DNA from 3 places in the Thaumasiovibrio subtropicus genome. Region 1 is predicted to be linked to each of the others. Evidence: predicted binding sites of a transcription regulator. Region 1 holds the regulator's gene; each other region holds the start of a gene.
The links. The regulator PurR, encoded in region 1, represses purine synthesis genes. The targets are predictions, from matches to a motif close to TNANGNAAACGTTTNCNTNA.
Positions count from the first base shown of each region.

Region 2: TSUB_RS13500 (NupC/NupG family nucleoside CNT transporter) is a predicted target of PurR. The motif match lies at 1,524-1,543, and genes of this name have one in related genera.
Region 3: purE (5-(carboxyamino)imidazole ribonucleotide mutase) is a predicted target of PurR. The motif match lies at 1,021-1,040, and genes of this name have one in related genera.

Region 1 covers NZ_AP023054.1:1,852,332-1,854,603, forward strand. Annotated here, with positions in the region: gene torD (molecular chaperone TorD) at 1-221, shown strand, start outside; gene purR (HTH-type transcriptional repressor PurR) at 559-1,563, shown strand; cyclic di-GMP riboswitch class I at 1,743-1,842, shown strand; gene TSUB_RS08360 (TfoX/Sxy family DNA transformation protein) at 1,966-2,272, shown strand, end outside.
Region 2 covers NZ_AP023054.1:3,032,498-3,034,769, forward strand. Annotated here, with positions in the region: gene TSUB_RS13500 (NupC/NupG family nucleoside CNT transporter) at 100-1,347, opposite strand; gene TSUB_RS13505 (TatD family hydrolase) at 1,575-2,272, opposite strand, start outside.
Region 3 covers NZ_AP023054.1:3,580,851-3,583,122, forward strand. Annotated here, with positions in the region: gene hemF (oxygen-dependent coproporphyrinogen oxidase) at 1-339, opposite strand, end outside; gene tsaC (L-threonylcarbamoyladenylate synthase type 1 TsaC) at 382-936, opposite strand; gene purE (5-(carboxyamino)imidazole ribonucleotide mutase) at 1,105-1,593, shown strand; gene TSUB_RS16110 (5-(carboxyamino)imidazole ribonucleotide synthase) at 1,596-2,272, shown strand, end outside.

The DNA.
Region 1 (2,272 bases):
ATAAACATGAAAGCGACCAGCAAATTGCGAGACACCTCAATGATCAAATCGACATTATCCAGCGTTACCTCGTCAAATGGGTCCCCCAGTTTGTCGATCGCGTTAGTCAAAATGACCGCTTTGGTTTTTATGCAACCAGTGCAGAACTGCTTCAAGCTTTTTTGATATACGACTTAAGTTACTGTATTGAACAGTATCAAAGGCACCACACTACACCATGATGTTATTTAATGACACAGACTGCAAATACGGCCAGTAACTCGAGATGGGATTGCATCGAGCGTATAAACTACCCAAGCAATTCGTAAACCCATAGTGCTGAATAGTGATAAACACGTAGACAAGTGGTGAGAAATGCCGCAAGTGGTACCCCTGATATCACAATGTCGCGCTAAAATTCCGTATATCATTTCATAAAGATTGCACTATCGTCCTTACTCAGTAGAATGTGAACGCAAGCGATTACATAATGAAATGTTGCTGTGACCGTTTACACGCAACCACTCAATAATAGCCAGCGATGCGTACTGCTGGCAGATACGATATTAGAAGAAAAAAATGGCAACCATTAAAGATGTTGCGCGCATGGCTGGCGTCTCAACGACGACTGTCTCGCACGTAATCAACAAAACTCGATTCGTCGCAGAAGCTACGCAGAAAAAAGTGTGGGAAGCAATCGACGAACTCAACTATGCGCCAAGTGCCGTTGCGCGTAGTTTGAAGTGTAACTCTACCCGCACTATTGGCATGTTAGTAACCAAATCTAACAACCCTTTCTTTGCCGAGGTGGTTCACGGCGTTGAAGAGTATTGCTACAAAGCCGGCTACACACTGATTCTATGTAATACCGAAGGCAACTTTAACAAACAGCGTGATTACCTACGCATGTTAGCTGAAAAACGCGTCGATGGTCTTCTCGTCATGTGCTCAGATCTTGATGACGAACTACTTGCCATTCTCAATCGTCAAAAAGATCTACCGATGGTCATTATGGACTGGGGACCAGAATCTGTTACCACAGATAAGATTCGCGATAACGCAGAGAAAGGGGCGTATCTCGCCACGCGTCACTTCATCGACAATGGCCACCAAGAGATTGGTTGTGTGTCAGGCCATTTGCAGCGCAATACCTGTGTCGAGCGCATGAAAGGATTCAGTGCCGCGATGCAAGAGGCGAACTTGCCTATCAATCAAGATTGGATTATCGAAGGCGACTTTGAGTGCGAAACGGCAGTGAAAGCGGCGCAAGATTTCATCGCAATGGATCAACGCCCTACTGCTATCTTCTGCTTCAATGACATTATGGCGATGGCGTTAATCAGTACGTTTGAGCAGGCAGGTATTAGTGTACCAGACGATATTTCGGTGATTGGCTATGACAACATTGATTTATCTCCTTACTTTTCACCACCTTTAACGACAATTCACCAGCCTAAGCACCGTTTAGGTAAAAAGGCAGTCGAGTTACTGATGGCGAGAATTAAAGATAAAGAACACGATAGCCAATTATTCGTCATGGAGCCCGAATTGGTAGTACGTAAGTCTGTAAAACGTATGAAATAAATTCATCATCTTTTTATAAATGCCTGCTTTGAGAACAAGCGGGCATTTTTTTGCCTTTTATGCAAATACGCCAATATTCTGTTCTGCACTTATCAAATTTCCCGTCAAAATTATGGTACCAATATCACGTTTTTATTGGGACGAAGATCAAAACCTATATTGATATAAGCTAAATATTGTCACGAACAGGGCAAACCATTCGAAAGATTGGGACGCAAAGCTTCCGGCCTAAATACAAGATTTTTAACGAATCTGGTAAATGGTAGCGGGGTTGCCGATGGAAAAACTAGTTGTACACACGGAAGTTGACAGAGCGTTGACATTCAGGAACTGCAGCTGGTCTATTCTTGGTTCCTAGCTCTGATTAGTGGTGACCTATTCACATAATCACCGAGATGTAGCATGGACAAACCAGTACTAAAAACTTCAATAAAGTTACTCAGTCGTTTTGGGACAATTAAGTCGCGTTCAATGTTTGGCGGTTTTGGCCTTTTCTTAGGCGAAACCATGTTCGCACTTGTTGTAAACGATAAACTTCACCTACGTGCTAACGCCAGTAACGAGCGTCAGTTCAAGGAGAGTCAATTCCAGCCTTACGTTTACAAAAAGCGTGGGTTCCCGGTTGTCACTAAGTATTATGCAATACCTGACACCTGGTGGGATGACGAAGATCAGATCATCTCTCAAGCATCCCTCGCACTCACCGCAG
Region 2 (2,272 bases), 1.2 Mb from region 1:
AAACGTTTTGCATCCCTCACTCTAGGCCAGCCATTTTTAGGCTTCAGAAACAACAAACGCCACAGCAAGCTGTGGCGTTTGGTTCTGACAGTGTGCGGATTACGCGAGTGTCAGGAAGAAGCCTGCAATGGTTGCAGCCATCAAGTTAGATAGGGTACCAGCAATGATTGCTTTCACACCTAGACGCGCGATGTCGCCGCGACGTTTCGGTGCCAGACTACCCAAACCACCCAACAGGATAGCGATAGACGATAGGTTCGCGAAACCACATAGTGCAAACGAGATGATCGCTTTCGTCTTCTCAGAAAGTACTACTGGTGCAGCATCACCTAAGTAAGGTGCGAAGCCTGCGTATGCAACGAATTCGTTTGCAACAGTCTTAAGACCAATGAACTCACCTGCGATAGTCGCTTCAGCCCAAGGTACACCGATTAGCCATGCTAGTGGTGCAAAGATTAGACCTAGGATACCTTCTAGAGTTAGGTTCTCTTGACCGAATAGGCCACCCGCCCAACCTAGGAAACCATTCACTAGCGCGATCAGACCGATGAACGCGATTAGCATCGCACCCACGTTTAGCGCAAGCTGAAGACCAGAAGCCGCACCGCCCGCTGCTGCGTCGATAACGTTTGCTGGTTTGTCATCGCCTTCTGCGCCGATGTCAGCAAGTTGCTCAACTGGCTCATTCGTTTCTGGCTTGATGATTTTAGCGAATAGAAGACCACCTGGTGCCGCCATGAAAGAAGCCGCAACAAGATATTCAATTGGCACGCCCATTGACGCGTAACCCGCCATTACACCACCAGCGATAGAAGCTAGACCACCACACATTACCGCGAATAGCTCAGACTGAGTCATCTTAGGAACGAAAGGTTTAACAACCAATGGGGCTTCTGTTTGACCAACAAAGATGTTCGCAGCGGCAGACATAGATTCGGCACGAGAAGTACCCAGCGCTTTCTGCAGACCGCCACCAAGAATCTTGATAACCCACTGCATTACACCCAGGTAGTAAAGTACTGAGATCAGAGCTGAGAAGAAGATCAGCGTAGGAAGAACCTTAAACGCAAAAATGAAGCCCAGACCGTCCACAGAGAAGTTAACAAGGTTACCGAAAAGGAAACCAGTACCTTCTTGGCCGTAGTCAATTACGTTAGATACAGCGTCAGAAACGCCTTTAAGTACTTTCTGGCCCGCAGGGACAAAAAGGATAAAACCACCCAAGATAAACTGGATAGCAAATGCACCACCAACGGTGCGAAGGTTAATCGCTTTACGGTTATCAGACAGTAGTACGGCAATGCCTATTAATACCACCATCCCAACCAGGCTCATAATTAGGCTCATAGTAAAGGGGTTCCTAAAATTTATATTTGGCGTCTCGACAGTTTTGGCTCTAAAAGAGTCCAGCGCATTATACGGATGCGCGGCGCGATAAAATAATGTCAAAATCACACTTTTAAAAGCAACCAAAAGGAAATGAGATCTAAAACCGTGATATAGGTCACATTATAGACAGCATTTCACGCAAACGTTTTTCGCAAACGTTTACGTCGTGATAACGATTCATCCATTCACAGCCCAAATAGCGCTTCGCTGTTGCGTACCGTTGCGCTCGCTAAGTCCTTGATCGACTCTTTTCGTACTTCGTCCAATGCCCGCAAGACGAGTGGCAACCTGTCTGGCTTATTAGGCTCACCTTGAAACCCAGCGAGAGGCATATCCGGCGAATCGGTTTCCAATACCAAGGCTTCTAACGGTAATCGACTGATCGCATCACGGGTTTTTTTAGCGCGTTCATAAGTAATAGTCCCTCCCACCCCAATCACAAAACCCAATTTGAAAAAATCCATCGCTTGTTGATAGCTTCCCGAAAAGCCGTGGACAACCCCTCCTTTATTAGGTCGATACTTTTTTAGTACTTTGAGCATCTCACCATGGGCACGTCGACAATGCAGAATGACAGGGAGTTGATGTGCTTTTGCCAACATCAGGTGGGCTTCCAATATATTGAGCTGCAATTGGGTATCCGTCGTTTTCTGAAAAAAATCGAGCCCGCACTCACCAACCGCGACACAATCCGCTGAGGCGTTGGATAATCGCGTAGCCAGATGCTCAACGTCACCTTGCTGATGTCTTGCAAGAAAATAGGGGTGCATACCAAGCGCATAGTAGACGCCGGGATGGTTATCGCTCAATGTTTCGACCTGCTGCCAGTTCCATGCCCCGACACTGGGCACAATAAAACGAGTGACGCCAGCCGCATGGGCAG
Region 3 (2,272 bases), 1.7 Mb from region 1:
AGAGGTTGGAACATAGGGGTTGTTAGGATGGACAACAAGAGAGACGCCCATCGCTTCGAAGGAACGACCGGCGAGCTCAGGGCGATGGGCCGTCGCCGATGGAGGCATCTTAGAGCCAAACACATGTGAAAAGTTAACGCCCGCTTGCTCGAATACTTCCCCATGGCGCAGCACTCGTGTTCGCCCGCCACCGCCTAAAGCATCCGTACTCTCTCGCTGCCAAGCATCTTCAACAAATGCTTGTTTACCGTCTTCTATCGCGAGCGCATCACAAATCTGATCTTGAAGCGCCAATAGGAACGTCTTTACTGCCTGTTTATCAATTTTTTGCTCTGACATTGCCTTCTTTTCACTCTGTTCTTATTGGTGGAGGTGAGCTACTTAGCCTTGACGAAAAACCTTTCCTGTCTGTGCATCTCGGATCTCTGAAGGGTTCTCTCGCCCTCCTGTCTCACCTGAAAACAGCACAACTTTATCGCCCAGCTGTTCTACAACCTCTTCCGACGTGCGACAAGGTGGCTCTCCGGTTAGATTAGCACTCGTAGATGTAATCGGTTTTCCATAAGCACGGCATAGTGCTTGAACCAAGGGATGATCACTCACGCGAACCGCAATAGTATCAAACTGTCCGGTTAAAAACTGAGGGACGGTAGGTTTAGCAGGCATCACCCAGGTGACCGGACCTGGCCAAGTGTCAGCAATCGTCGCACGTTGCGATTCAGATAGCTGACTATCATCAATATAGTCTTGAAGCTGCGCATAATCCGCTGCGATAAGAATGAGGCCTTTTTCGACTGGACGTTGTTTGAGCGCTAATAAACGCTGAACCGCTAGCTCACTATCCGGATCACACCCTACACCAAAAACGGCTTCTGTCGGATAGGCAATCACGTTGCCAGACTTTAGCGCATCAACTACTTGAGAGAGATTATCCAAGGTTCCATTCCTACTTTGTTAAATTCGTGTTTCGTAGTGTAGCCATTTCCATTGTTCGGCACCATGCTCATGCTGCTCTCACCTTGACGCAAACGTTTTCCTTCCGCGAAAATCCCCGTATAATGCGCGCAGATTATCTTCACGCTTAACACATTTAAGGAGTTCGGGATGAAAGTTGGAATTATCATGGGGTCAAAGTCGGACTGGCCTACAATGCAGCACGCTGCAGAAATGCTAGATCGCTTCAATGTCCCTTATGAAACCAAAGTGGTTTCAGCACACCGTACCCCTCAATTACTGGCTGAGTATGCAGAGAGCGCAGCTGAGCGTGGCATCAAAGTGATCATCGCAGGTGCTGGCGGTGCCGCACATCTTCCCGGTATGACGGCTGCATTTACTAGCTTGCCTGTACTTGGTGTCCCTGTTCAATCACGTGCGCTAAAAGGCATGGATTCACTCCTTTCCATCGTGCAAATGCCAAAAGGGGTTGCCGTAGGGACTTTGGCGATTGGCGATGCAGGAGCTGCCAATGCTGGCCTACTAGCCGCACAAATCCTTGCCACACATGATGCTGAGTTAATGAAAAAAGTGGATGCATTCCGCAAAGAGCAAACAGACACCGTACTGGCAAACCCAAATCCTGCTGAGGACGCGTAATCATGAAAGTCCTTGTGCTTGGTGCAGGCCAACTTGCAAGAATGATGGCGTTGGCGGGCGCGCCGCTCAACATTGAGGTTATCGCTTATGATGTTGGCTCAAAGAGCGTGGTTCATCCTCTGACTCAACAAAGCTACGATCACACCTTGGCCAGTGCTATAGAAGATGTTGACGTAATCACTGCTGAGTTTGAACATATCCCTCACGATGTGCTTGATGTCTGCGAAGCAAGTGGCAAGTTTCTACCTACCACAGATGCGATTAAAGCAGGCGGTGACCGCCGTTTAGAAAAAGCCCTACTGGATCGAGCCGGTGTCGCCAACGCGAAATACCGCCTAGTGGGTAGTCGCCAAGACTTAGACGAAGCCATTCGCCATGTCGGTTTACCTATGGTACTAAAGAGTGCGCTAGGCGGTTATGACGGCAAAGGTCAATGGCGTCTAAAAACCCAAGACCAAGCGAATGCAGTTTGGGAAGAAATGGCCGCTTTCCTCGCTGAAACCGAAGGGCAAGCTATCGTTGCGGAAGAGTTTGTGCCTTTTAATCGCGAAGTTTCCCTTATCGGTGCTCGTGACAAAAAGGGAAATGTATCCGTTTACCCTATCACTGAAAACGTGCATGTTGATGGCGTTCTCAACCTTTCAACCGCAGTGGAAGGCAACCAATCTGTTCAACAGCA